2 regions of the Actinacidiphila polyblastidii genome follow, and region 1 is predicted to be linked to the other one. Evidence: riboswitches for the same ligand, from Rfam matches in the RefSeq annotation. Region 1 holds a riboswitch; the other holds the start of a gene.
What was found. Region 1 has a riboswitch for glycine ahead of gcvP (aminomethyl-transferring glycine dehydrogenase). Riboswitches for the same ligand answer to the same signal wherever they lie in the genome.
Positions count from the first base shown of each region.

Region 2: linked by a shared signal. The riboswitch ahead of gcvT (glycine cleavage system aminomethyltransferase GcvT) and the one ahead of gcvP (aminomethyl-transferring glycine dehydrogenase) in region 1 are both predicted to bind glycine.

Region 1 is NZ_JAZEWV010000045.1:8,242-22,681, reverse strand. It holds gene V2S66_RS31075 (LacI family DNA-binding transcriptional regulator) at 1-104, shown strand, start outside; gene V2S66_RS31070 (PadR family transcriptional regulator) at 171-827, opposite strand; gene V2S66_RS31065 (helix-turn-helix transcriptional regulator) at 976-1,740, opposite strand; gene V2S66_RS31060 (class I SAM-dependent methyltransferase) at 1,837-2,973, opposite strand; gene V2S66_RS31055 (DUF1059 domain-containing protein) at 3,119-3,310, shown strand; gene V2S66_RS31050 (PhzF family phenazine biosynthesis protein) at 3,420-4,247, shown strand; gene V2S66_RS31045 (CPBP family intramembrane glutamic endopeptidase) at 4,285-5,025, opposite strand; gene V2S66_RS31040 (hypothetical protein) at 5,373-5,522, opposite strand; gene V2S66_RS31035 (glutamate--cysteine ligase) at 5,725-7,215, opposite strand; gene V2S66_RS31030 (hypothetical protein) at 7,696-8,283, shown strand; gene V2S66_RS31025 (DUF5999 family protein) at 8,547-8,753, shown strand; gene gcvP (aminomethyl-transferring glycine dehydrogenase) at 8,800-11,688, opposite strand; glycine riboswitch at 11,749-11,873, opposite strand; glycine riboswitch at 11,874-11,982, opposite strand; gene V2S66_RS31015 (PRC-barrel domain-containing protein) at 12,128-12,505, shown strand; gene V2S66_RS31010 (DNA polymerase IV) at 12,421-13,932, opposite strand; gene V2S66_RS31005 (MerR family transcriptional regulator) at 14,045-14,440, opposite strand, start outside.
Region 2 is NZ_JAZEWV010000001.1:521,203-535,642, forward strand. It holds gene V2S66_RS02095 (PhzF family phenazine biosynthesis protein) at 1-757, opposite strand, end outside; gene V2S66_RS02100 (L-serine ammonia-lyase) at 796-2,181, opposite strand; gene glyA (serine hydroxymethyltransferase) at 2,281-3,555, opposite strand; gene gcvH (glycine cleavage system protein GcvH) at 3,571-3,951, opposite strand; gene gcvT (glycine cleavage system aminomethyltransferase GcvT) at 4,096-5,211, opposite strand; glycine riboswitch at 5,260-5,373, opposite strand; glycine riboswitch at 5,374-5,474, opposite strand; gene V2S66_RS02120 (enhanced serine sensitivity protein SseB) at 5,588-6,328, shown strand; gene V2S66_RS02125 (enhanced serine sensitivity protein SseB C-terminal domain-containing protein) at 6,624-7,388, shown strand; gene V2S66_RS02130 (DUF885 family protein) at 7,404-8,993, opposite strand; gene V2S66_RS02135 (ABC transporter permease) at 9,383-10,381, shown strand; gene V2S66_RS02140 (ABC transporter substrate-binding protein) at 10,480-12,258, shown strand; gene V2S66_RS02145 (ABC transporter permease) at 12,356-13,366, shown strand; gene V2S66_RS02150 (ABC transporter ATP-binding protein) at 13,435-14,440, shown strand, end outside.

The DNA of each region.
Region 1 (14,440 bases):
ACGGCCCGGACCTCACGCCGCGCTCCGAACGCACGGTCTCCGCCACGCCGCGGATCGTGCCCACGAGACTGCTCGTACGCGGGTCGAGCCGGCCCGGGGCGTGACGGCGTCACTGCCCCGGGCCGGCTAGGCGCCCGGCCCCGCGCGGACTCGTGGTCCCGCGGCCGCGGTCAGTCCTTGGCGGGCCGGTCCTGCTCGACGTCCTCGTCGGCGAGGATCAGGTAGAGCCTCTTGCGGGCCTCGTTGACCACGCCCAGCGCCTTGTCTCGCTGTTCGGGGGTGCCGGTCGCCCACACCTGGCGGAATGCCTCGATGAGGCCGCCGCCCGCTTTCCTTATCTCGTTGAGGCTGTCCCAGTCGACGCCGCGACCCGCCTCCTCCCAGGGGGCCTCGGAGCCGGACCCGGCCTCCGCACGGCCCTCGTCGGTGAGCGTGAAGAGCTTCTTGCCGCCCTCGCTGGCACTGCTGATCAGGCCCTCGTCCTCGAGCAGCTGAAGCGTGGGGTAGACCGAGCCGGGGCTCGGCCGCCACGCTCCGCCGCTGCGCTCGGCGATCTCCTGGATCATCTCGTAGCCGTGCATCGGCCGGTCCTTGAGCAGGGCCAGGATCGACGCGCGGACGTCGCCGCGCCGCGCGCGGCCTCCCCCGCGTCCGCGGCCGCCGGGCCCGAAGGGCCCACCGCCACCGCCGCCGCCGAAGGGCCCGCCGCCGAACGGCGGTCCGAACGGCCCGAACGCCGCTCGCAGCCTCTCCCGCTCGCCCCGCCCGTGATGGCCGGGGCCGCAGGGTCCGTGGCCGTGCTCATGTCCATGTCCTTGGGAACGCATGATGTCGCTCCTTCCATCGTTGATCGTTCGCGACAACTCAACGATATATCGGAACCGATCGGATGGCTAGGCTGCTTCCGATGCCCTTGGTGAAGGGGGCGGGCCGGGGCCGGCGGGGATGGACCGGGAGAGCGTGCGCCGGACGGGCTCAGCGCGTGGCGCTGCCGGCGCGCCAGGCGTTGGCGGCCGCGACCCGGCCGCCCGCCCGCAGCTTGGGGTAGGCGTGCTCCAGGTGCTTGTCGACCGTGCGCGGGCTGATGTCCAGCCGGTGGCCGATCTGCTCGTTGGTCAGCCCGCGGCACAGCAGGGCGAGCACGGCGGCCTCCCGCCGGGTGACCTGGTCACGCGCGGAGGGCGCCAGGGCGGCGGCGGGCGGTACCTGCGGAGCCCGCGGGGCGAGCCGCCCCAGGGCGTGAGCCAGGCGCACGCGCAGCATCCCGGCGGTCTCCAGGTCGCGGTCGGCGAAGTCGGGGGTCCTGCGGTTGACCACCAGGCACACCCGGCGGCGCGCGCCGTCGGCGTACCCGGCGGGGAAGGCCATCGCGAGCTGGTGCTCAGCGCCCAGCGGCCGGTACACCTCGCCGTACACCGGCATCGCCAGTGTCTCGGCCCGGCTCTGCAGATCGGAGCGCCGGGCCGGCGTGCCGGGCCCCGCGACGGTGTGCGCCACCAGCGGGTCCTCGCCCGCTCCCCGCGCGAACGCCGCGGCGGCTTCGGGGGTGACGAGGTCGCCGGGCAGGCAGACCCGGTCGCCGGGGGCGGGGTGCGGCGCCCACACGATGCTGTCGCCCGGCACGGCCGCCAGCAGCAGCGGCATCAGGGCGGGAACCATGTCGTCCTCGTCGACCGCGTCGATCAGGAGGTCGAACACGGCGAGCACCCGCCGTAGCGCGGCCTCCGCGGCCGTGGTCATGCTTCAAGCCTCGCCAGCCGCCCGCGCTCCGTCAAGGAGCGCAGGCCCCGGGGGCGGACGCCGTGCGGTCAGAGGTCAGCGGTCAGCGGTCAGCGGTCAGCGGGCGAGCGCGTAGACGCGGTTGACCGGGCTCTGCGCGGTGAGCGTCCAGTGGTGCAGGCCCGCGGCGTCGGCGATCCGCCGCATGGCCGCCTCGCCCGCGTGGTTGCCGAGCGCCTCCGGTCCCTGCTGGGCCAGCGCGGCCGGCAGGCAGACCGCGACGGAGGCGGCGGACAGCCCCCGCCCGACCGGGTGGACGTTCTCCTCGACGTCGGCCGACATGTTGGGCTCGACGAGCATGCACACGCCGTCCTCGGAGAGCGCCCGCTCCGCCTGGCGCAGCGCGGCGCCGGGGTCGCTCATGTCGTGCAGGCAGTCGAAGAAGGTGATCAGGTCGTAGCCGCCGCCGGGGAAGTCCTGGGCGGTCGCCACGTCGAACGCGACCCGGTCGCCCATCCCCTGCGACGCGGCCAGACCGCGGGCCGCCTCCACCGAGGGGCGGTGGAAGTCGTAGCCGTGGAAGCGCGAGTTCGGGAACGCGCGCGCCATCAGCAGGGTGGAGTGCCCGAAGCCGCAGCCCACGTCGGCGACCTTCGCGCCTGCCTCCAGCCTGCCCGTCATGCCCTCGACGGACGCCAGCCACTCCGGCACCAGGGACGCCGCGTAGCCGGGCCGGAAGAACTTCGCGGTGCCCTCGAAGAGCGCCGGGCCGTGGTCGCCCCAGCCGACGCCCTCGCCGGTGCGGAAGGCGTCCATCAGCTCGTTCTCGGTGGCGTAGAGGGCCTGCAGCATGGTGAACAGCCCGGCGGCGTAGGTCGGCGCGTCCGGGTCGGCGAGGACGGCGGCGCGCTCGGCGGGCAGTTCGTACGTGTCGTCGTCGCGGTGGTGGTCGACGTACTGTCCCGCCACCTGTGCGGCCAGCCATTCGCGGAGGTAGCGCTCGGCCAGGCCGGTGCGGTCCGCCAGCTGGTGCGAGGTGAGCGGACCCGCGCCCGCCATCGCCGCGTAGAGGCCCAGCCGGTCGCCGATCGAGGTGCACAGCCCCGCCATGGCGGCCGCTCCATCCGTGATGACCTGTTCCAGGAACTCCCTCACCAGGTCTTCGTCGGGCGGCGCGGCCGCACCACCGGCCGTCGCCCCGGGGGTGGCGCCGGGCTCTTCGACGCCGGGTCCTCCATGCGCTGTCGCGGTCATCGCACTCACTTCCCGCTTCCTCGTCCTCTCCAGCCGACCAGGCCGGGGACGCCGCGGGCTATACGGAGAAGTCCGTACGCCCTCGCCACCCGGGGCCGCGTGCGGGGGGCGGAGGCGGCCTATCCTCGAAGGGAGGAGGTGCGTCATGCGCAAAGTCGCCGACTGCCGGGATTACCCGAGTGACATGAACTGCAGCCTCGCCATCTCCGGTGAGGAAGAGGAAGTGTTGCGTGCCGCGAGCGAGCACGCCTCGTCCGTGCACGGTCACGAGAACACCCCTGAGCTGCGCGAGCAGATCCGCTCCATGCTGAAGGACGACGTCCCGCAGCACGCCTGAGCCTCGGGGTCCACCGCCGCCGCCGAGCGCCGCGCGCGCCGGGCGGCGGCGCCGTGCGCGGATGCCGGGACAGGACCTGCGCCGAAGACGCGGGGCCTACGCTCACCGCATGCGCATCCGTATCGTCGACGCCTTCACCGACCGGCCGTTCGCCGGCAACCCCGCGGGCGTGCTGCTGCTCGACGCCGGCGGATTCCCCGCGGACCGCTGGATGCAGCAGGTCGCCGCCGAGCTGAACCTCTCCGAGACGGCTTTCGCGCACCCGCTGTCGGCCGTGGAGGGCGGCGCGGACTGGGCGCTGCGCTGGTTCACCCCGGTCACCGAGGTCGGCCTGTGCGGGCACGCGACGCTGGCCACCGCGCACGTGCTGCGCACCACCGGCGCGGCGCGGGCCGGGGCGGTCAGGTTCCACACCAGGGCGGGGGTGCTGCCCGCGCTGAGCCACGGGGACGGCACCACGACGCTGGACTTCCCCGCCGCCCCGCTCACCGCGGCGGAGCCGCCGGACGGTCTCGCCGCGGCACTGGGCGCCCGGCCGCTGACGGTGCTCGACACCGGGCCCGACTGCGGCGACCTGCTCGTCGAGCTGCCCGACGAGGCCGCCGTCCGCGCGCTGGCCCCGGACTTCGCGGCGCTGGCGCGGGTGTCACGGCGCGGGGTGATCGCGACCGCCGCGGCCGCGAAGCCGGACAGCGGCTACGACTTCGTCTCGCGCGGCTTCTTCCCCGCGGTCGGCATCGACGAGGACCCGGTGACCGGCAGCGCGCACACCGCGCTCGCGCCGTTCTGGGCCGGCCGGCTGGGCCGCGGGACGCTCACCGGTCTGCAGGCGTCGTCCCGCGGCGGCCTGGTCGCCACCCGGGTCAGCGGCGCGCGGGTGCTGCTGACCGGCGCGGCCGTCACCGTGGTGGACGGGGAGCTGCACGCGGTGCCGTGACCGCTCCCCCGACCCACCGTCGCGCCGGGCGCGCCGGTCAGCCGGTGGGCAGCCAGCCGACTTTGCCGGCCAGCAGCGCGTAGCCGACGAAGGCCACCGTGTCGATGAGGGCGTGCGCGGCCACCAGCGGACCGACCCGGCCCCACCGGCGGTAGAGCAGGACGAACACCACGCCCATGATCATGTTGCCGACGAAGCCGCCGACGCCCTGGTAGAGGTGGTAGGAGCCGCGCAGCACCGCGCTCGCGGCCAGCGCGGCGGCCGGCGTCCAGCCCAACTGGCCGAGCCTGCGCAGCAGGTAGCCGACGACGATGACCTCTTCGAGCACCGCGTTCTGCACCGCGGAGGCAATCAGGATCGGGATGCGCCACCACACCGCGGGCAGCGACTCGGGAACGACGGTCAGGTTGAAGCCGGCCGCCCGCACGCCCAGGTAGAAGGCCAGACCGGTGCCGCCGATGACGGCCGCGACGACCGCGCCCCTGCCCAGGTCGCGCCGCGGGCGGCTGAGGTCGAAGCCGATCGCGCGCAGCCCCACGCCCTCGCGGGTCAGCAGGTGCGCGACCAGCAGCACCGGGACCAGCGCGCTGGCGACGTCGAAGACCTGCCAGGCCAGGTCGAGCCACGGCCGGCCGGGGGCGGCGGAGCCGACGAGGGTGGCCGCCTGGTTCTTCAGCGCCCCCGGCCTGGTCACCGAGCCGACGAAGCTGATCAGGGCGGAGACTCCGCTGGCGCCGAGCGACAGGGCGAGCACGATCAGCGTCTCGTCGCGCAGCATCCGGTTGCTGCCGCGAGTCTCCACCTCGTATGACTCTGCGTGCACGCGGGCCTCCAATATCGTCATCCCGCTTCAGCGCCGTGCGCGCACGATGAGGGTCTCCCGGAACACGATACGAAGATCGGGCCCGGCGTTCCGGGCCGCCCCCTCCACAGCACCCCATCAGCACCGATTCGGGCGTCCCCGCACGGTTTCCGGCGCGGCACCGGGTCCGGTCGCGGAGCGGCGTTCGGGGCGCGGACCGGGGTTCGGGTACGGAGCGGCGTTCGGGTACGGAGCACCGCAGGAGGCACGGCCGCCATGGGACGTCACGGAATATCGCCCCCGCGGGCCGCACCGGGCAGCCCTCAGCCGGATGCCGGGCGCCGCAGGTCCAGCGCCCGCGGCCGGACGACCGCGGTGGCCGTGGTGCTGGTGCTGGCCGCGGGCGGCGGCGCCTTCGCGGTGCTGCGCGGCAGCGGCTGGGTGTCGGCGGGCGGGGCGTGCCACGCGGGCACCGTACGCGTCGAAGCTGCCGGCCGGTGTCGTGCGGCAGCGCGGCGACCGCCCGCGCCTCGGTCGGCGCGGCCCGCCGGGCCGGCAGCTCGGCCACGCCGGCGGACGCGGTGTCGGTGTCGGGGCCCATGGCCGCGGCGACCAGCGCGGCCGCCGCGGCAGCCTCAGCCGGCGCCTCTGAGCCGGCGGGGTCGGACGCCGGGGTCAGGCGGCCGGCCAGGTGTGGACGGGGTCGCCGCCCTCCATGTGGTCGCGGTAGCGCTGGGTCATCGCGGCGAGCGCCGCCCGCCGGTCCAGGCCCTGCTCCAACTGCCGGTGGAAGGTCGCGGCCTGCCACTCGGCGCCGTTGACGCGGCGCAGGCAGCGCTGCTCGATGATGCCGAGGTAGCGGTCGCGGTCGACCGCCTCGATGCCCCAGGCGTCGAGTCCCGCCGCGGCGAGCGGCAGCAGCTCGTCCCGGATCAGCTCGGCGGCGGGGACCTCGGCGAGCGAGCCGCCGCGGCCGCGCGGCCAGTGCAGCACCGCGTGGATGCCGTCCCGGCAGGCCGCGTCGAAGTTGGCGGCGGCCGCGCCGAAGGGCATCCGCTGCCAGAGCGGGCGCGGCGCGTCGGCCAGCGCCCTGACCAGCCCGTAGTAGAAGGCGGCGTTGGCGATGACGTCGGCGACCGTCGGCCCCGCGGGCATCACCCGGTTCTCCACCCGCAGGTGCGGCACGCCGTCCACCACCTCGTAGACCGGGCGGTTCCAGCGGTAGATCGTGCCGTTGTGCAGGGTCAGCTCGCGCAGCTGCGGGACTCCGCCGTCGTCGAGCACCCGCAGCGGGTCCTCGTCGTCGCAGATCGGCAGCAGTGAGGGGAAGTAGCGCACGTTCTCGGCGAACAGGTCGGCGGGCGAGTCGATCCACCGCTCGCCGAACCACGCCAGCGGCCGTACGCCCTGGGCGCGCAGCTCCATCGGACGGGTGTCGGTGGACTGCTGGAAGAGCAGCGGGCGGGTCTCGCGCCACAGTTCGCGGCCGAACAGGAAGGGCGAGTTCGCACCGGCCGCGACCTGCGGCCCCGACACGGCCTGCGCGGCGTTCCAGACCGCGGCGAAGCGGCCCGGCGTGACCTGGAGGTGCATCTGCATGGAGGTGCAGGCGGCCTCGGGGGCGATGGAGGACGAGGTGTACACCAAGCGCTCGACGCCTTCGATGTCCAGCGTGATGTCCTCGCCGCGCATCGCGAGGATGCGGTCGTTGAGCAGCGTGTACCGATCGGCCCTCGACAGGTTGGCCGAGACCAGGTCCTGCGCCTCCAGGGTGGGCAGAATTCCGACCATGACGATGTGAGCGCCGACTTCGCGGGCCATCCGGTCGGCGTAGCCCAGGCCGGTGCGCAGTTCCTCGGCGAGCCCGTCGAGCACCCGTCCCGATAGCCGGTGCGGCGCGATGTTCACTTCAATATTGAACTGTGCCAGCTCGGTCTGGAAATCCCGGCTCGCGATGCGCTCCAGCACCTCTTCGTTCATCATGCGGGGCAACCCGTCGGAATCCGCGAGATTCAACTCGATCTCAAGGCCCATGAGATTGCGCGGCCGGTCGAATCGCTTCTCGTCCAGCAACCGCTCCAGCCCCAGCAGGCACTGCTGCAGCTTCCTGCGGTACATGCGCCGGTCCGCCAGGTCGAACGTCCCGGCCACGACCTTCTCCCCCATGCAAGCATCCTTCCTCCGGCGGGTCCCCACGGGAGGATGCCCACCCAAATGATCGATAACGCCCCGCCGGGCGCACCGTACACGCTAGGCTTGCAGTAACGGCGGTGCGAGCATGTTCCGGTGGCACATTCGGTGGCCACGGGACCTGCGTAAACCCCGGGTGAATATGGCGGTCGGGTTCAGGCCGTCCCTGGCGGGCGAAAATACGGGCCACCCGCCCCACACCCTGCGGGAATGCCGTGGAGCGGCCTGTCGAAGAAGGCGAATTCTCGTCTTGCGCGTAATACTGGCAGCGACTAGACGAAACACGGAGCGAACACGCGTCGTATAAACTCCGCGCACGAGGCTGTGCATACCGCCTTCGGCCGGGCGCGCCGGAGCAGGCAACCGAGCAGGAATGCTCCCCCGCATCGACGACGTCGTCCGCACCCCCCGCACCACATGTGTCTCCCGTTGTGTCTCCAAGTGAGAGGCGACATCATGCCGCTGCTTGTCCCCCCTGCACCCGCCCCCGCCCTGCTGAGCGTCCTGGCGGCGCTCAGTTCGCCCACCGCGGTCCTCGAGGCGCGGACCCCCGCGCTGCGCACCGCGGAAGGGCCACTGGACGCCGAACACCCCCTTCCCGTCCATGCGTTCGAACCGGCTCTGGTGCCCGGCGCCCTGCCGCAGGCCCGGCTGACCGGCTGGCGGTTCCATATCAGGGCGGGCGCCAGGGTGGCAGCTGCGGGCGAGACCGTCGCCACGCCGGACGGGTGGGTCTTCTCCCGCTTCTCCGAAGGGCCGTACCTGGTCTCCACCGAGCGGGCGCTGCGCCAGGCGGAGGCGCTGCCGGCCACCTACCAGCCGCATCTGCTGTCGGTGCCGGGGCTGTACATGCTGGCGCTGTGGCTGCACCACGACGCGCGCGCCGACGCGGCGACCGCCCAGCCGGACCCCGCCGACCTGCTGATCCCGCTGGCCCCCGCGCCGCCCGGGATCACCTCGCACCGGGTGCACCGGCTGGTGGACCTGGCGCCGGTGCTGAGCGTGCGGCTGGCGCCTCCGCCACTCGCCGGCTCACCGGCCTGAACGCAGCAGGGGCGGCCGCTGCGACGGCAGCACGGCGCTCCCCCGCCTTGGAGGCAGGGGAGCGCCGTCGTCGTACCGCGACCACCCGCCCGGGTGAGGAGTCTTCTCCGAGTGTGCCCTGGCTCCGCCAAATCCCTGCGGAACGGCGCCGGCAGAGCAACACTGGGACCGGCCGCACCAGGAACGGGGGTACGCACATGTTGCGGACAGGGGAAGCGACCGCCGGCAGCACCGACCACTCGCAGCGAAAGACGGCATCGACCATGTGCCAGCACCACCCGCAGTGCCCGACCGCAGACTGCTCCGACCGCGAGGCGGCGCACACCGTGGCCCACCACCCGGAACAGGGCTGGAGCCTGCTGTGCAACGGGGTGCTCCTCTTCGAGGACACCGGAGAGCTGCTGCCCGACGGGCAGATCATCGCGCCGCACCGCCCGCTGGCCTCCGGCCGGGTCATCACCGCGGCCTGAACGCAGGCCGCCGCCGGCCGAGGGGCCGGCGGCGGACGGCGGGCGGTCAGCCCTCGTACGCGTCCAGCGGCGGGCAGGAGCAGACCAGGTTGCGGTCGCCGTAGGCGCCGTCGATGCGGCGCACCGGCGGCCAGTACTTGTCGGCGGCCGACACCCCGGCCGGGAAGACGGCCTCTTCGCGGCTGTACGGGTGCGTCCACTCTCCACCGAGCGCGGCCGCGGTGTGCGGGGCGCCGCGCAGCGGGTTGTCGTCGGCCGGCCAGTCCCCCGCGCCGACCCGCTCGACCTCGCCGCGGATCGCGATCATGGCGTCGCAGAAGCGGTCCAGCTCGGCGAGGTCCTCGCTCTCGGTCGGCTCGATCATCAGGGTGCCCGCCACCGGGAACGACATGGTCGGCGCGTGGAAGCCGTAGTCGATCAGCCGCTTGGCGATGTCGTCGACGCTGACGCCGGTCTCCCTGGTCAGCGGACGCAGGTCGATGATGCACTCGTGCGCGACCAGGCCGCCGGGGCCGGTGTAGAGCACCGGGAAGTGCGGTTCCAGGCGCTTGGCGACGTAGTTCGCGCCGAGCACCGCGATCTGGGTCGCCCGCTTCAGGCCCTCGCCGCCCATCAGCCGCACATACGTCCAGGAGATCGGCAGGATGCCCGCCGAGCCCCAGGGCGCGCCGGAGACGGGTCCCACGCCGGTCGCCGGGCCCGCGCCGGGCTGCAGCGGGTGGTTCGGCAGGTACGGGGCCAGGTGGGCGCGGACCGCGACCGGGCCGACGCCGGGACCGCCGCCGCCGTGCGGGATGCAGAAGGTCTTGTGCAGGTTCAGGTGGGAGACGTCCGCGCCGAACCGGCCCGGCCGGGCGAGGCCGACCAGCGCGTTGAGGTTCGCGCCGTCGACGTACACCTGGCCGCCGGCGTCGTGCACGGCCGCGCAGACGTCGGTGATGTTGTCCTCGAAGACGCCGTGGGTCGAGGGGTAGGTGACCATCAGCACGGCCAGCTCGTCCCGGTGCCGGTCGATCTTCGCGTGCAGGTCCTCGACGTCCACGTCGCCGTTCTCGCCGGTCTTCACCACGACGACCTTCATGCCGGCCATCACCGCGCTGGCGGCGTTGGTGCCGTGCGCGGAGGACGGGATGAGGCACACCGTGCGTCCGGTGTCGCCGTTGGCGCGGTGGTAGGCGCGGACCGCGAGCAGTCCGGCCAGCTCGCCCTGGGACCCGGCGTTCGGCTGAAGGCTGACCCGGTCGTAGCCGGTGACCTCGGCGAGCTGGTCCTCCAGGCCGTGGATCAGCTCCAGGTAGCCCGCGGCCTGCTCGATCGGCGCGAACGGGTGCAGCGCGCCGAACTCGGGCCAGGTGACCGGCTCCATCTCGGTGGTGGCGTTGAGCTTCATCGTGCAGGAGCCCAGCGGGATCATGCCGCGGTCCAGCGCGTAGTCGCGGTCGGCGAGGCGGCGCAGGTAGCGGAGCATCGCGGTCTCGCTGCGGTACTGGTGGAAGACCGGGTGGGTCAGGTAGGGCTCGGTGCGGACCAGCGCGGCGGGCAGCGTGTCGGCGGTCCGCGCGTCCAGCGCGTCGAGGTCGGCGGCGGGCGCGCCGAAAGCGGCGAGCACGGCGGCCAGCTGGGCGCGGTCGGTGGTCTCGTCGCAGGCCACGCCGACCCGGTCGGCGTCGGTGAGGCGCAGGTTGACGCCGGCCGCGCGGGCGGCGGCCACGACCTCGGCGGCGCGGCCGGGCACCCGGGCGGTGAGGGTGTCGAAGAAGGCGTCGTGCTCGATCTCGACGCCGCCGGCCCGCAGGCCCGCGGCGAGCACCGCGGCGTAGCGGTGGGTGCGGCGGGCGATGCCGGCCAGCCCGTCGGGGCCGTGGTAGACGGCGTACATGCCCGCCATCACGGCGAGCAGCACCTGCGCGGTGCAGATGTTGCTGGTGGCCTTCTCCCGGCGGATGTGCTGCTCGCGGGTCTGGAGCGCCAGGCGGTACGCCTTGTCGCCGTCCGCGTCCACCGAGACCCCCACGAGCCGGCCGGGCAGGTTGCGCGCGTAGGACTCGCGCACCGCCATGTAGCCGGCGTGCGGGCCGCCGAAGCCCATGGGCACGCCGAACCGCTGCGTGGTGCCGACCGCGATGTCCGCGCCGAGGGCACCGGGCGAGGCGAGCAGCGTCAGCGCCAGCAGGTCGGCGGCCACCGTGACGACCGCGCCCAGCTCGTGCGCCCGCGCCACGATCGGCCGCAGGTCCCGTACCGCCCCCGAGGCGCCGGGGTACTGCAGCAGCACGCCGAAGACGCCGCGCTCGGCGGCCTCGGCCGGGATGCCGTCGGCCAGGTCGGCGACGACGATCTCGACGCCGGTCGGCTCCGCGCGGGTCCTGAGCACCGCCAGGGTCTGCGGGAAGGTGTCGGCGTCGACCAGGAAGACGCCCTCCTTGACCTTGCCGACCCGCCGGGACAGCGCCATCGCCTCGGCCGCGGCGGTGCTCTCGTCCAGCAGCGAGGCGCCGGAGGTGGGCAGCCCGGTGAGGTCGGCGACCACCGTCTGGAAGTTGATCAGCGCCTCCAGCCGGCCCTGCGAGATCTCCGGCTGGTACGGCGTGTAGGCCGTGTACCAGGACGGGTTCTCCATGACGTTGCGCAGGATCACCGGCGGCGTGAAGGTGCCGTAGTAGCCGAGGCCGATCATCGGGGCCAGCACCTGGTTGCGGCCGGCCAGGGCGCGCAGCTCGGCGAGCACCTCGGCCTCGGTCACCGCCGCGGGCAGGCCGAGCGCCTCGGCGCTCTTTATGGCCGCGGGCACGGCCGCGTCGGTCAGCTCGTCCAGCGAGCCGTAGCCGACCTGGGCGAGCATCTTCGCCTGCGCCTCGGCGTCGGGCCCGATGTGGCGGCGTGCGAAGGGCACTCCGGCTTCCAGCTCGGCGAGGGGGATGCGGCGGTCAGTCATCTGCGGCGGCCTCCTGGTCTGTCACGACCTTCGGGGGTGCGCGGTGCGGGCACCCGTACGGCCTCCCCCTCTGTCATCAGAACCTGAGAGCTTCACCGCCCCTGCCGGGGCGGCTTTCACCGTCGGTGAGGACGCGTTCCGGAGGCGGCGGCGCTTCCGGAGCAGGCCCTGCTTTCCAGAGTGACCTCGCCCGTGCGGTACGGATGCCTGAGAGATTCCGGGGAGGGATTGCTCCTTCGGCGCCTTCGTCACGCCCTTGACGGTGCGTGCGAAGGACTCTCCCGCATGGGGTTTGCAGCCACCCTCAGCGTACCAGCGACGACGCCGGGCAGGCCGAGGCCGCCTGGCGGGTCGCGCGCCCGGCCGATCCGCGGTCGACAGCGCCCGTAATGTGGCTTTGGGTGGTGTCCAGCAGCATTCGCCGTGAGTTGGAGGGACCGTGCAGACCGACATCGATCCGCGCAGCCTGATCGGGCGCCGCGCCTTCGACCGCGACGGGACCAGGATCGGCACGGTGGACGAGGTGTACCTCGACGACGCGACCGGCACCCCCGAATGGGCGGCGGTGCGTACCGGGCTGTTCACCCGGGACGCGTTCGTGCCGCTGGAGCCCAGCGCGCTGGTGGACGGCCGGCTGGAGGTGCCGTTCAAGAAGTCGCTCATCAAGGACGCCCCGGACTTCGGCGTGGGCCGCCACCTGTCCCCCGAGCAGGAGCTGCAGCTGTACCACCACTACGGGATGGACGTGCCGCGCTCAGGACCGGAGCCGGTGCCGGCGCCCGAGCGGGACTTCGGCGCGCGGCCTGGCGAGGACTGAGCGACGGCCGGCGGCTCTGGCTCGGGCGTCGCGTCCCCGGCCGCGCCCGGCGTCGGCCGCGGCTGCTGCGGCGTCGGCAGGGGCGTGTCGCGCAGCGCGACGAGCGGCAGCGGCTCGCCGTGGGTGAGCGCCGGGTCCTCGACGGCGAAGGTGCGCACCCGGCCGGGCAGGGTGTCCGTCGGCACCTCGAAGCGGACCGTGACCCGCCCGACCCCGCTGCCCTGCACCCAGCCGGGGCCGTACTCCTCGTGCACCACGTCCTGGCCGGACAGCCAGCGGTCGGACCGCGCGGGCGGCGGGGGCGGGCTGGACGGCAGCTCCGCCGCATCGGACTCACCGGGCTCCCGCTCCGCCGCGCGCTGCGCGAACAGGTCCTCCTGGGTGAAGTCGGCCAGGCCCGTCACGCCCACGCCCAGCAGCCGCAGGCCGCCGGTGATGTCGACCGCCTCGATCAGCCGGCGGGCGGTCTCGCGGACCACGGAGGGGTCGTCGGTGGGGGCGCGCAGCGTCTCGGAGCGGGTCAGCGTGGAGAAGTCGTAGCGCCGCACCTTCACCACCACCGTCCGGCCGGAGCGGCCCGCGCCGCGCAGCCGCTGCACGCAGCGGTCGGCGAGCCGGTCGATCTCGTGGCGGACGTGGGCGCGGTCGGTGAGGTCGTGGTCGAAGGTGTCCTCGACCGACACCGACTTCACGTCCCGGTCGGCGACCACCGGGCGGTTGTCCAGACCCGCCGCCATCGCGTAGAGCCCGGCGCCGTGCGACTTGCCGAGCAGTCTGACCAGCTCCGCCTCGCCGGCCCCGCTGATCTCGGCGACGGTGGTGATGCCGGCCCTGCGCAGATGCTCCGCGGTGGCCGGGCCGACGCCCCACAGGGTGCGCACCGGCATCGGGTCCAGCAGCGCCCGCTCGGTGCCCGGCTCGACCACCAGCAGGCCGTCCGGCTTGGCCTGCTCCGAGGCGATCTTGGCGAGCAGCTTCGAGCCGGCCAGGCCGACCGACGCGGTGAGCCCGGTGTCGGCCCTGATACGCGCCCGCAGGCCCTCGGCGACCTCTCTGGGCCCGGCCGGGCTGCCGGTGGCGGCAGCGCCCGCCTCCAGGTCCAGGAACGCCTCGTCGAGACTGAGCGGCTCCATCAGCGGTGAGACCTCGGCCAGCAGCGCCATCACGATCTCGCTGATCTGCCGGTAGATGCCGAAGCGCGGGTAGAGGTACGCCGCGTTCGGGCAGAGCCGGCGGGCGTGCGCGATGGCCATGGCGGAGTGCACGCCGTGCACGCGCGCCTCGTAGGACGCGGTCGACACCACGCCGCGGTTGCCGATCCCCCCGACGACGACGGGCTTGCCCCGCAGGCTCGGCTTCGACGCCTGCTCGACCGCGGCGAAGAACGCGTCCATGTCGAGATGCAGGATGGTCGGCGCACTTCTCACATCCCCGATCGTCCCGCACACCGCCGACATTCACCGTACGGGTGTACGGCGCGGCGGGGTGCACGGCAGCGGCGGGATCGCACCGGCGGCGGCGTGGGACGCCGCCCGCGGCTCAGACGGCCCGGTGGCGGCGCCTGGCCAGCTCGTCGGAGGGGTTGTGGCCGACCAGCGTCTCGCCGGTGTCCACGCGCTCGCCGTGCATCTGGGACAGGGCGCTCTCCACGTCCCGCCAGACCACGCCGACCGCGATGCCGAAGATGCCCTGGCCGCCCTGGAGGAGTTCGACGACCTCGTCGGGCGAGGTGCACTCGTAGACCGTCGCGCCGTCGCTCATCAGGGTCATCCTGGCCAGCTCCGAGGGCCCGACCGAGCGCAGGTGCTGGACCGCGGTCCTGATGTTCTGCAGCGCCACGCCGGTGTCCAGCAGCCGCTTGACGATCTTCAGGACGACCACGTCGCGGAAGCTGTAGAGCCGCTGGCTGCCCGAGCCGTACGCGGGCCGGACGCT
Region 2 (14,440 bases), on a different contig from region 1:
TCACGCCCCGGCCCGCCAGGTGGGCGGCGAGGCAGGCGGTGCTGTTGGCGTTGGCGATGTCCTCCGGGACGCCGATCGAGGGCGCGAACATGCGGGCGCTGACGTCCACCCGCCCCCGCCCCCCGGGCACCGGCGGCGTGTGGACGTAGGCGCCCAGCAGCCCGAGGCGGTCGCAGCCCTCGCGCAGGCGGTCGACATCCGGGGCGAGGGAGGCCAGCGCGGACCGGGAGGCCACCGGGACCAGCAGCCGCGGCCGCCCCACCGACGCCACGCGGACGCCCGCGGCCCGCAGGGCCGGGGCGAGGCCGAGGGCGGGCAGCACGAGGGCGCACTCGCTCGCGGTCGGCTCGCGCAGCTCGACGGGACCGGCCTCGAAGGCCGCCGTGAACCGCGATCCCTCCCGGGTGCACCAGCCGGTGAAGGCGCGTCCCCCGGCGTGCAGGCCGGCCCGGTACTCCCGGCCCCCGGCGCGCTCGGCGAGGAAGGCCAGGGCGGCGACCGTGCCGTGGCCGCAGCCCGGCAGCTCGCCCGCGGCGGTGAAGAAGCGCAGGGAGACCGAGTCGGCACCGGACGGGCGGCCCGGCCGGCCGCCCCGCACCGAGACGAAGACGGCGTGCGACGCGCCCGTCAGGGCGGGCACCCGGCGCCGCTCGGCGTCACTGAGCGGCGCGTCGTCCAGCACCGCGGTCGGACTGCCGCCCGCCCCCTCGCGCAGGCACGCGCGCACGATCGCGACGGGCAGACCGTACCCGCCCATCCCGCCCCCCTTCAGCGTCGGGCCGCCGGCAGCGGCCGTCAGCACTCGATGACGTTCACCGCCAGCCCGCCGCGGGCGGTCTCCTTGTACTTGACCTTCATGTCGGCCCCGGTGTCCTTCATGGTCTTGATGACCTTGTCGAGGGAGACGTGGTGGCGGCCGTCGCCGCGCATCGCCATCCGGGCGGCGGTGACGGCCTTCACCGAGGCCATGCCGTTGCGCTCGATGCAGGGGATCTGGACCAGGCCGCCGACCGGGTCGCAGGTCAGGCCGAGGTTGTGCTCCATGCCGATCTCGGCGGCGTTCTCGACCTGCTCCGGGGTGCCGCCGAGGACCTCGGCCAGACCGCCCGCGGCCATCGAGCAGGCCGAGCCGACCTCGCCCTGGCAGCCGACCTCGGCGCCGGAGATCGAGGCGTTCTCCTTGAAGAGCATGCCGATGGCGCCCGCCGCCAGCAGGAACCGCACCACCGCGTCCTCCTGCTCGGCGGGGGTGCTGCCCTTGTCCGCCACGAAGTTCAGGTAGTAGTGCAGGACGGCCGGGATGATCCCTGCGGCGCCGTTGGTGGGGGCGGTGACGACCCGGCCGCCCGCCGCGTTCTCCTCGTTGACGGCCATCGCGTAGAGCGTGACCCACTCCATCGCGTGCCGGGCGGGGTCGCCCTCGGCGCGCAGCTGGCGGGCGGACTGGGCGGCGCGGCGGCGGACCTTCAGACCGCCCGGCAGGATGCCCTCGCGGGACATGCCGCGCTGCACGCACGCCTGCATGACCTGCCAGATGTCCAGCAGCCCGGAGCGGATCTCCGCCTCGCCGCGCCACGCCTTCTCGTTCTCCAGCATCAGCGCCGAGATGGACAGGCCGGTCTCCCGGGACAGCCGCAGCAGCTCGTCGCCGGTGCGGAAGGGGTAGCGCAGGACCGTGTCGTCCAGCTTGATCCGGTCCTCGCCGACCGCGTCCTCGTCGACCACGAAGCCGCCGCCGACCGAGTAGTACGTCTTCTCCAGCAGCGGGACGCCGGCCGCGTCGTACGCGAAGAGGGTCATGCCGTTGGCGTGGTAGGGCAGCGAGCGGCGCCGGTGCAGCACGAGCTGGCTGTCCGGGTCGAAGTCGATCTCGTGCGCGCCGAGCAGGTTCAGCCGCCCGGTCTCGCGCACCCGGGCGACCTCCTCGTCCGCGCGCTCCACGTCGACGCTGCGCGGGGAGTGCCCGGCGAGGCCGAGCAGGACGGCCTTGGGGGTGCCGTGGCCGTGGCCGGTCGCGCCGAGCGAGCCGAACAGCTCGGCCCGCACCGACACCGTGTGGGCCAGCAGGCCCTCGTTCTTCAGCCGGTGGGCGAAGATCCCGGCGGCGCGCATCGGGCCCACGGTGTGCGAGCTGGACGGCCCTATGCCGATCGAGAACAGGTCGAAGACCGAAATGGCCACGGAAAACGTACTCCTCGGTTGTCGCGGACGCCGTTGTCCGCTGTGGGGGTGCCGGGCGGGGCCGCCGGTGCGGCGGCCCCGCCCGTCGAGCGGCCGGGGCTAGAGCCCCGGGTACAGCGGGTGCTTGGCGGCCAGCGCCTCGACCCGCTCACGCAGCGCGGTGGCCTCGGTCCCCCCGAAGGGCGACGCGGCCTTCAGCGTCTGCGCGATCACGTCGGCGATCTCGCGGAAGTCGTCGGCCTGGAAGCCGCGCGTGGCGAGCGCGGGGGTGCCGATCCGCAGCCCCGAGGTCACCATCGGGGGGCGCGGGTCGTTCGGGACGGCGTTGCGGTTGACGGTGACGCCGACCTGGTGCAGCCGGTCCTCGGCCTGCTGCCCGTCCAGCGCCGAGTCGCGCAGGTCCACCAGGACCAGGTGCACGTCGGTGCCCCCGGAGAGCACCGAGACGCCCGCCTCGGCGAGGTCCGCGCCGGTCAGCCGCTCGGCGAGGATCCTGGCGCCCTCCAGCGTACGTGACTGGCGGTCCTTGAACTCCGCCGTGGCCGCGGCCTTGAACGCCACCGCCTTCGCGGCGATCACGTGCTCCAGCGGGCCGCCCTGCTGACCGGGGAAGACCGCGGAGTTGATCTTCTTGGCGAGGTCCGCGGTGGAGAGGATCACACCGCCGCGCGGGCCGCCGAGGGTCTTGTGCGTGGTGGTGGTGACCACGTGCGCGTGCGGCACCGGCGAGGGGTGCAGCCCGGCCGCGACCAGGCCGGCGAAGTGCGCCATGTCGACCATCAGGTACGCGCCGACCTCGTCGGCGATCCGGCGGAACGCCGCGAAGTCCAGCTGCCGCGGGTACGCCGACCAGCCCGCCACGATCAGCTGCGGCCGGTGCTCCTTGGCCAGCCGCTCGACCTCGGCCATGTCGACCCGGTTGGTCTCGGCGTCGACGTGGTAGGCGGCGACCTTGTACAGCTTGCCGGAGAAGTTGATCTTCATCCCGTGGGTCAGGTGACCGCCGTGCGCCAGGTCCAGGCCCAGGATGGTGTCCCCGGGCTTGATCAGGGCGAACATCGCGGCGGCGTTCGCCTGCGCGCCCGAGTGCGGCTGGACGTTCGCCGCCTCGGCGCCGAACAGCTCCTTCACCCGGTCGATCGCCAGCTGCTCGATCACGTCGACGTGCTCGCAGCCGCCGTAGTAGCGGCGGCCCGGGTAGCCCTCGGCGTACTTGTTGGTCAGCACCGAGCCCTGGGCCTCCAGCACCGCGACCGGCGCGAAGTTCTCCGAGGCGATCATCTCCAGGGTGGACTGCTGGCGGTGCAGCTCGGCGTCGACCGCGGCGGCGACGTCCGGGTCGAACTCGTGCAGGGACTGGTTCAGCAGCGACATGTGCGTCAGGTCTCCTCAGCCCGCGATGAACGCGTCGTACTCGGCCGCGGACAGCAGCTCCGCGTCGTCGCCCGACACCCGCACCTTGAAGAGCCAGCCGCCCTCGAAGGGCGCGGAGTTGACCAGCGCCGGGTCGTCGACGACGTCCTGGTTGACCTCGGTGACCTCACCGGACACCGGCGAGTACAGGTCGCTGACCGACTTGGTGGACTCCAGCTCGCCGCAGGTCTCGCCGGCGGTGACCGTCGCGCCCGCCTCGGGGAGCTGGACGAAGACGACGTCGCCGAGCGCGTCGGCGGCGTGCGAGGTGATCCCCACGGCCGACACCCCGTCCGCGGCGGCGGAGACCCACTCGTGTTCCTTGCTGTAGCGCAGCTGCTCAGGATTGATGCTCATGACGGAATTCTCCCGGATGGATGACGGTCCCCGCGCGCGGCGCGAGGACGGGCGGAGTCGGAGGGGTGCGGAAGTCGCGGGAAGTCGGAGGGGGCATGCGGTGCGGCGCGCGCGGCGGCCGCGCGCGGTGACGGAGCGGGACCGTCAGCGCTCGCGCTTGTAGAACGGCAGCGCGACCACGTCGTGCGGCTCCTGGGCGCCGCGGATGTCGACCGCGACCCCCGCGCTGCCGGGCGCCGCGTGCGGCGCGTCCACGTACGCCATGGCGATCGGCACGCCGAGGGTGGGGGAGGGCGCGCCGGAGGTGACCTCGCCGATCACCGCGCCGGAGCCGTCGGTGACCGGGTAGCCGGCCCGCGGCACCCGGCGGCCGTGCGCGACCAGGCCGACCAGCCGGCGCGGCGGGGTCGCGTCCGCCTTGCGAGCCGCGGCGTCGAGCGCGTCGCGGCCGACGAAGTCGCCGGGCTTGTCGAACTTCACCACCCGGCCGAGCCCCGCGTCGAAGGGCGTCAGCGCGGTGGTCAGCTCGTGCCCGTACAGCGGCATCCCGGCCTCCAGGCGCAGCGTGTCCCGGCAGGACAGCCCGCACGGCACCAGCCCGGCGCCGGCGCCGGCCGCCGTCAGCTCCTGCCACAGCCGCTCGGCGTCGCCGGGCGCCACGAACAGCTCGAAGCCGTCCTCGCCGGTGTAGCCGGTGCGGGCGATCAGCGCGTCCGCACCGGCGACGGTGGCGGGCAGCCCCGCGTAGTACTTGAGCCCGTCGAGGTCCGCGTCGGTGAGCGACTTCAGGATGCCGGGGGACTGCGGGCCCTGGACGGCGAGCAGCGCGTACGCGTCCCGGTCGTCGCGGACCGCCGCGTCGAAGCCGGCCGCCCGCTCGGTCACCGCGTCGAGCACGGTCTGCGCGTTGGAGGCGTTGGCGACGATCATGTACTCCCGGTCGGCGAGCCGGTAGACGATCAGGTCGTCCAGGATGCCGCCGTCGGCCGCGCAGATCATCGTGTAGCGGGCCCGGCCCGGGGCGAGCGCCGACAGGTGGCCGACCAGCGCGTGATCGAGCAGCTCCCCGGCCTGCGGTCCGGTCACGGTGATCTCGCCCATGTGCGAGAGGTCGAAGAGGCCGGCGCGGGTGCGGACCGCCTGGTGCTCCTCGCGCTCGCTGGTGTACCGCAGCGGCATGTCCCAGCCCGCGAAGTCGGTCATGGTCGCGCCCAGGGCGCGGTGCAGCGCGTCGAGCGCGGTACGGCGGGGTTCGCTCATCGGAAACGGGCTCCCAGGTGAGGACGGTACGGAAACGAGGCCACAGCGGCCTCCCCATCTGTCATCGGAACCTGAGAGGTTCACCGTGACCCCGCGCGGGGCCCGGCTTGCACCTTGGGTGGGAGGGAGCCCGGTGGGGCGCCCTCCGCTTTTCAGATCTGCCTCGTCCGCGCGGTATCTGTGCCTGAGAGATTCAAGGGAGGACTTGCTCCTTCGGCGCCCGGCCCTCCTGAGAGGAACCGGAACTCTCCCGCGCGGCCTCCAACGGCCGGTATGCAAGTTGTGCCGACCATCATTGCACGCCCGGGTCGGAGTGACGGCAGGAGCCGCTAGGGTTTCCCGGGCAACGGCGGCACATGGGCGGACAAGGGTGGACATGGAGAATCCGGCACCGTACATATGGCCGGCCAACGAGCTGGAGGAAGTCCTCTCGGCGAGCGTCGGCAACCCCGCCGCCGGGCCCAGGCTGCTGGAGGTGCTCGGCCGCTCCCGGATCTGGGTGCCGCTGCCGAACGGCGGCGGGGCGCCCGGCTTCGACCTGCCCACCATGGAGCTCGAAGGCGCCCCCTACGTGCCGGTGTTCAGCTCGGAGCAGCAGTTCCGGCAGGCCGCCGACGGGATGTCCTGCGCGGTCGCGCCGGTGCACGAGTTCGCCCGCGGGCTGCCTCCCGCGGTGGGCATCGCGGTCAACCCCGGCGGGGCGGTGGGCGTCCCGCTGCCGCCGGCCGCGGTCGCCGAACTGTGCCGCGCCGACCGGTCCCCGTCCGGCGCCGCGCCCACCCCCGGGGCGCGGGTGCGGCTGTGGGAGCCGGGCCACGAGGAGGAGCCGGTGGACTTCCTGGCCGCCGCGGCCGCCGAGTTCGCGGTCACGCCGGTCGTGCTCACCGCGCGCCGGGCGCTGGCGTCGGTCGAGGAGGAGCCGCCGGCCCTCTTCGTCGGCGTCGAGCTGGACCGCTGGCAGGAGGAGGACCGGGCGGCCGCGCTGGACGGCCTCGGCCGGGCGCTGGGCGCGGCGCCGCTGCCCTGGCAGGTCCACCTGATCCTGCTCGACGTGGCACAGGACCCGGTGGCGGACTGGATGCTGGAGGCCGTCGCGCCGTTCTTCGCCCGGGACTGACGCGTCCGGCGCGAGCGGCGGCGGCAGGGACGGCGGTCCTGGCGGCGGCAGCGGGGCCACGACCGGACCGGCCACGACCGCCGCCGACCGCGGCGGTCCGGGCACGACCGCGGACGACCGCGGACGACCGGGCCCGACCGGCCGGGCCGGTGGCGGCCCGTATACGCGCTGTATACGCGCCATATAGGCGGCGCGGCTTGAGTCGAGACGCGTTCCACCGGGAACACTCGAACTGATTTGATGGCGTCGGACGAACCAAGCGGAATCGGCGGACGAGGGGAAAGGGCGGTCCCAGGTGATCGCGGGTGCGCAAGGCGGCGCGGCGGCGGCCGGCCAGGTGGAGCGGATGCTGCACCAGGTGGCGCCCGGCCGGTTCGACGCATACGAGAACCTGCTCGTGTCGCTCGCCGAGGGCCAGGTGTGGATGCTGCTGTGGCACGGCAGGTCGGGCGCGCCCGACGCCCAGTACGGCAGCATGCAGATCGGCGGGCACCCGTACGCGCCGTGCGTCAGCTCGCCGCGCGAGCTGGCCGCGAGCGGCTGGACCAGGGACCACGAGGTGGTCTCCGGGCGGGACATCGCGCTGACCCTCTACCCCGACCGGTGCGGCCTGTGGCTCAATCCGCACGCGGCGGGCGGCGGCGTCGGCATCCCGTGGGCGGACCTGCGCAGGATCGCCGTCGGCCTCGACGTGCTGCCGGCCGGCCCGCTGCAGATCGCCGAACCGTCCCTGCAGCTCCCGCAGTTCTACGCGCTGCTCGCCCAGGCCGCGCACGCCACCCCCGCGGTGCGGGCGCTGCGCAACGCCTGGGTGCAGCCCGCGCTCGGCGAGCCGTACCTGGCGATCGGCGTCGAGGTCTACGACGGCGCGCCGCAGGCGGTCGAGGCGGTCCGCCTGATGATGCAGCAGGCGGTGGCGGGCGTGCCCGACGGGCTCGCCGTCTCCACCGTGGCGCTGGGCGACCCCTACGACCCGGTGGCGCTGTGGATGCGGGCGAACGCCCCCGCGTTCTTCGACCGCCAGGCGCACGCCGGCAGCTCCGCGTGGGGCCCGCGCTAGCGCACTGACCGCACGTCAGTCCCGCCGCTGGTCCCGCCGTTGGTCCCGGCGTCCGGGACGCCGTTCCGGACGCTGTTCGGGCCGCCGTTCGGGCGCGGCGTCCAGCGCGGCGTCGATCAGGCCCAGCGGGGGGCTGCCGAGCGAGAGCAGCGCGGCGTGGAAGCGGGGCAGCGTGAACTGGGCGCCCCAGGCGCGCCGCGCCTTCTCGCGCAGCCGGAGGATCTCCAACTTGCCCCAGGTGTACCGGCCGTAGGCGGCGTCGAAGGTGCCGCGGCGGGCCTCGGAGACCGCGCTGGCCCGCGCGAGGTGCGCGTCGCGCATGAACAGCCGGGTGGCGTCGTCGAACTCCATCGACCCGGTGTGCAGCCCGATCGCGCAGGTCAGCCGGGTCACCCGGACCAGCGCCTCCAGCGCGACCCCGATCGCGAACCGCGGGTCGCGGGCCCGGAACCCCTCGTCGAGGCAGACCTCCTCGACGTAGTGCGCCCAGCCCTCCGCGAAGGCGAGGCTGTGCAGCTCCCGGCGCACCCGCCCGGAGGCCCTGCGCAGCGCCCGGCCGTGCGCGAAGTGGCCGGGCGCGACCTCGTGCACCGTGATCGACGGCAGGCTCGTACGGCTGAAGACGGTCAGCCACTCCTCCTGCTCGTGGCGCGGCCAGTCCGGCTCCGGCGGGGTGACGTGGTACCAGGACACGCTGTCCCGCTCGCCCGGGGCGGCCCAGTTCATCATCGCCATCGACCAGCGGCGCGACGGCGGCGCCGGGCCCACCAGGCACTCGCCGTCCAGGTGCGGGACCAGCCCCCTGGCCCGGCTGAAGTCGATGACCTCGTCGGTGAGCCGGGCGGCCTCGGCGATCACCCCGTCGGCGTCCGGATGGTCGGCCAGCAGTTCGGGGATCAGCTCGTCCACCGGGCGGCCCGGGTCCAGCATCCGGCAGGAGTCGGCGAGCAGCTCGGACAGCCGCACCCGTTCGCGCTCCGCCTGCTCCGCGAGCCCGGACAGATCCACCCGGACGCCCTCCTGGGAGCCCATCAGCGCGGCCAGCGCCGCGCCGCCGAGCCGCGGGTCGGGGTCCCCCTCGCGGGCGGCCCGCTCCAGGTGCGCGATCAGCCGGGCGTGCGCGCGCAGCGCCTCGGACTCGATGCGGTCCCGCTCCGGGTCGAGGTCCGCCGCCAGCCCGTGGGCGGCGCCGAGCAGCGCCGTGGCGACGGGTGCGTTCACCGAGTCCAGTGAGGCCAGTGAGCCCTCGACCGCCTCCGGCCACTGCGACAGGTGGGCGCGGCGGGCCGCGGCCCGCTCCTTGCGGGAGGCGTACTCCCGGTCGTAGCAAGCGAGTTCGAGATTGGACAGATGCGGATACGGATCACGCCGGTGCAGTTCGAGATCACCGTACTGGACGCGCATCGACTCCTCGAACACCCGCAGGTGGGCCTCGTCGTGCGGGTCCGGCAGCGGACCGCTCGCGCGGCGCGCGCGGTCCAGCGCGGACAGCGCCCCGCGGACCCCGTCCGGGGACAGGTCCTGCACCCTTCCGTCGTACTCGTGCAGGCCGGACATCTCCCTGGCCTGGGGCATCATCAGGTCGCACACCGCGTGCAGCCGCATCTCCACCACCCGACCGTACCCCGAGGTAGCCGCGGGTAACGGTCGAAGAATCACCACATCACAGTTGCGCATCCGTTCTCCGTGAGGGCTGGCGGGTGATCGCAGGGGCGCACAAGAATCCAGCGGCAGGGGGCAGTGTGACGCTCCGTGTCCTGAGACGGTCGGGCATTTCGCTGCGCACTCGGACGAACGGCACCGCGAGTCCCACCGTTCGGCCACCGCATCACCTCCGATTCACGGCAGCACCCGTTTCTCTGCTTCACTGCACCACCGCAGGACCGCACGCAACGCAGGACCGCAAGTCCGCAGCACCGCAGGACCGAAGAATGAAGCCGCTACAGCGGCGGGCGCGCGCCGGTTACCCGCCGGCGAGAGGGGTCAGCTACACCATGACCGCACCGATAGAAACGACCCAAGGGCAGGCCACGGCACAGCCGGAGGCCATCCTCGCGGGGGCGGGGCGCACGGCGATCGAGGGACGCTCCCTCAGCCGTATCGCCTGGACGCGCTTCAAGCGCGACAAGGTCGCCGTCGCCGGTGGCGTCGTCGTCATCCTGCTGGTGCTGCTCGCCGTGCTGGCGAAGCCGATCGAGAGCATCTTCGGTCTGGACCCCACGGCCTTCCACCAGGACCTGGTGGACCCGGTCACGGTCGCCCCCAAGGGCGGCTGGGGCGGCATGAGCTGGGCCCACCCGCTGGGCGTCGACCCGCAGTACGGCCGCGACCTGCTGAGCCGGATCATCGAGGGCTCCTGGGTGTCGATGCTGGTGGCGACCGGCGCGACGCTGCTCTCGGTGGTGATCGGCACGGTGATGGGCGTGGTGGCCGGGTACTACGGCGGCTGGGTCGACACCGTCATCAGCCGGCTGATGGACACCTTCCTCGCCTTCCCGCTGCTGCTCTTCGCGATCTCCATCTCGGCCTCGCTGCAGGACGGCGCCTTCGGTCTGAACGGCCTGCCGCTGCGCATCTCGGTGCTCATCTTCGTGATCGGCTTCTTCAACTGGCCGTACATGGGCCGCATCGTCCGCGGCCAGACGCTGAGCCTGCGCGAGCGGGAGTTCGTGGAGGCGGCCCGCAGCCTGGGCGCCCGCGGCCCGTTCATCCTCTTCCGGGAGCTGCTGCCGAACCTGGTGGCGCCGATCCTGGTCTACTCCACGCTGCTGATCCCCACCAACATCCTCTTCGAGGCCGCGCTGAGCTTCCTCGGCGTCGGCATCGCACCACCGCAGGCGTCCTGGGGCGGCATGCTCAACGAAGCGGTCGACCTGTTCTACGCCGACCCGCAGTACATGGTCGTTCCCGGCCTCGCGATCTTCATCACCGTTCTCGCGTTCAACCTGCTCGGCGACGGGCTCCGGGATGCCCTGGACCCGCGCAGCAAGTGATCCCGCACGGCGGCGAGATGACGTTTCACCGCACGACGTGCCCGGACGCGGTACCTCCGCGCCGGCATCATCCCCAGAAAATGGAGGCTTTCCTCGGCATGAACAGTAAAAAAGCGACAGCTGCGCTGGCGCTTGCCACGGCTCTGGCCCTGGGAGCATCCGCGTGCAGCAGCAGTTCGTCCGACGACGGCAAGAAGGGCACCGGCAAGGGCGGCACCACCTCGTCGGCCTCCGCCGCCAAGGACGCCGCGCTGACCGGGATCGTGAACGCCTCCACCAAGGCGGGCGGCACGGTCACCCTGGACAACACCGACGTGCCGGACTCGCTCGACCCGGGCAACACGTACTACGGCTGGGTGCAGAACTTCTCCCGGCTCTACGCGCGTACGCTGCTGACCTTCAAGCCCGCCGCGGGCAAGGACGGCCTGACCGTCGTCCCCGACCTGGCGACCGGCCTCGGCCAGCCCAGCGCGGACGCGAAGACCTGGACGTACCACATCCGCGCGGGCCTGAAGTACCAGGACGGCACGCCGATCACCACCAAGGACATCAAGTACGGGATCGAGCGCAGCAACTTCGCGCCCGAGGCGCTGTCCAACGGCCCGACGTACTTCAAGGCGTACCTGGCCGGCGGTGACAAGTACCAGGGTCCCTACAAGGACAAGAACCCCAACGGGCTCGCGTCCATCGAGACCCCGAACGACACCACGATCGTCTTCCACCTGGCGAAGCCCTTCGCGGACTTCGACTACCTGGCGACGTTCTCGCAGACCGCCCCGGTGCCGGCCGCCAAGGACACCGGCGCCGACTACGTGAAGCACATCGTCTCCTCGGGCCCGTACGAGTTCAAGTCGTACACTGACTCCGTGGGCGCGGACCTGGTCCGCAACCCGCAGTGGTCGAAGGCGACCGACCCGGTGCGCAGCGCGCTGCCGAACGAGTTCAAGATCAAGTTCAAGATCAACGCGACCACGGTCGACAACGACCTGCTCGCCGACAACATCACCGTGGACTCCGGCGGCACGGGCGTCAGCCCGCAGACGCAGGCCAAGGTGATCAACCCGAAGTACGCCAAGAACACCGACGACTCCTACGCGGGCGCGACCTCCTACATGGCGGTCAACCCGAACGTGAAGCCGTTCGACAACATCGACTGCCGCAAGGCCGTCGAGTACGCGGTGGACAAGGTCTCGGTGCAGACCGCGATCGGCGGCAACGTCAAGGGCGACGTGGCGACCACGCTGCTCCCGCCGACCGTCAACGGCTACGCCAAGTTCGACGAGTACCCGTCGGCGGACGGCAAGGGTGACGTGCAGAAGGCCAAGGACGAGCTGACCAAGTGCGGTCACCCGACCGGCTTCAGCACGAACCTGACCGCCCGCTCCGACCGCCCGGCCGAGATGGCCGCGGCCACCGCGGTGCAGAACGCGCTCAAGAAGGTCGGCATCAACGCCAGCATCAAGAGCTACCCCGCGGGCAAGTACTTCTCCAACTTCGCGGGCGTCCCGAGCTACGTGCACGACCACCAGCTCGGCCTGATGATGACCGCGTGGGGCGCCGACTGGCCGACCGGCTACGGCTTCCTCGACCAGATCGTCGACGGCAGCGCCATCAAGCCCTCCGGCGGCAACAACCTGCAGGAGCTGAACGACCCGGCGATCAACAAGGCGCTGTCGGACGCGATCTCCAACACCGACGCCGCCGCCCGTACGCAGGCCTGGGGCCAGATCGACAAGATGGTCGTCGACACCGCGACCGTCGTGCCGCTGATCTACCGCAAGAACCTGCTGTACCGCCCGGCCTCGGCGACCAACGTCACCATCACCCAGGCGTACCTGGGCATGTACGACTACCTGCTGCTGAGCTCCTCCAAGTAAGCATCCTGAACACCGGAAGGCAGGTGAAGGCATCGGCGTCCGCCGGGCCGGGTGAACCCCGGTTCACCCGGCCCGGCGGACCCGGCGCCGATCCGCTGTGACTGCGTACATCATCCGACGCGTGATCGCCGCGATACTCCTGGTGCTTGTCGTCACCGCGGTCACTTTCGTCATCTTCTTCTGGGTGCCCAAGCTCGGCGGCCAGAGCACGACCCAACTTGCCACCCAGTACGTCGGCAAGGACGCGAACCCCCAGTCGATCGCGGCCGTCAAGAAGAACCTCGGCCTCGACCTGCCGCTCTACGAGCAGTACTGGCACTTCATCAAGGGCATCGTGATGGGGGCCAAGTACCAGTTCGGCCCCGACGCGGCGACATGCCACCGGCCGTGCCTGGGCTACTCCTTCAAGAACCACGTCGAGGTCTGGCCGCAGATCAAGGCCCGGATTCCGATCACGCTGTCGCTCGCCGTCGGCGCGGCCGTGATCTGGGTGATCTCCGGCGTCGCGATCGGCGTCGTCTCCGCGCTCAAGCGGGGCACGATCTTCGACCGCCTCTCCATGGGCGTGGCGCTGGCCGGCGTCTCCCTGCCGATCTTCTTCACCGGCATGGTGCTGCTCGGCCTGTTCTCCTACAAGTGGACGATCTGGGACAACGTGCAGTACGTCCCGATCACCCAGAACCCCGGACAGTGGGCCTGGAACCTGATCCTGCCCTGGATCAGCCTGGCCTTCCTCTACTCCGCGCTCTACGCCCGGCTCACCCGGGCCGGAATGCTGGAGACGATGGGCGAGGACTACATCCGCACCGCGCGGGCCAAGGGCCTGCGGGAGCGGACGGTCATCGGCAAGCACGGACTGCGGGCCGCGCTGTCCCCGATCGTCACCATCTTTGGCATGGACTTCGGCCTCCTGCTGGGAGGCGCGGTCCTGACCGAGTCCGTCTTCTCGTTCAAGGGCGTCGGTGAGTACGCGGTCGAGGGGATCCAGGGCAACGATCTGCCGATCGTGCTGGGCGTGACCCTGGTCGCCGCCGTCTTCATCGTCGTCAGCAGTCTCGTGGTGGACCTGCTGTACGCCGCCATCGACCCCCGCGTGAGGTATTCGTGAGCACCGACGACACCAGTGACGCTCTGAACAAGGCCGCGCCAGAAGAGGCGGCGCCCGAGCAGGCCGTGCTGGACAAGGACGTGCCCGCCGAGGAGGCGCCGGCCACGGGCGTGCCCGCGGCCCGCGCCGCGGTCGGCGAACCGGTGGCGCTCGGCGCCCCCTCGGACGCCTTCCTCTCGGTACGCGACCTGCGCATCCACTTCGAGACCGACGACGGCCTGGTCAAGTCCGTCGACGGCCTCAGCTTCGACCTGCAGCGCGGCCGCACCCTCGGCATCGTCGGCGAGTCCGGCTCCGGCAAGTCGGTGACCTCGCTGGGCATCATGGGCCTGCACCGCACCGCACGGGCGAGGATCTCCGGCGAGGTCTGGCTGGACGGCGAGGAGCTGGTCTCCGCGTCCGCCGAGCACGTACGGCTGCTGCGCGGCCGCAAGATGGCGATGATCTTCCAGGACCCGCTGTCCGCGATGCACCCGTACTACAAGATCGGCTCGCAGATCGTCGAGGCGTACCGGGTGCACCACAAGGTGACCAAGAAGGTCGCCGCGGAGCGCGCCATGGAGATGCTGGACCGGGTCGGCATCCCCGAGCCGCGCAAGCGGTTCCACGACTACCCGCACCAGTTCTCCGGCGGCATGCGGCAGCGCGCGATGATCGCGATGTCGCTGGTCAACAACCCCGAGCTGCTGATCGCGGACGAGCCCACCACCGCGCTCGACGTGACCGTGCAGGCCCAGATCCTGGACCTGATCCGGGACCTGCAGAAGGAGTTCGGCTCCGCGGTCATCATGATCACCCACGACCTCGGCGTCGTCGCCGAGGTCGCCGACGACCTGCTGGTGATGTACGCCGGGCGGGCCGCGGAACGCGGCTCCGCCGAGAAGGTGTTCACCGAGCCGCAGCACCCCTACACCTGGGGCCTGCTGGGCTCGATGCCGCGGCTGGACCGGGAGCGCACCGACCGGCTCAACCCGGTCAAGGGCTCCCCGCCCAGCCTGATCAACGTGCCGTCCGGCTGCGCCTTCCACCCGCGCTGCCCGTACGCCGCCCTGAACGGCGGGTCCTCCGAGACGG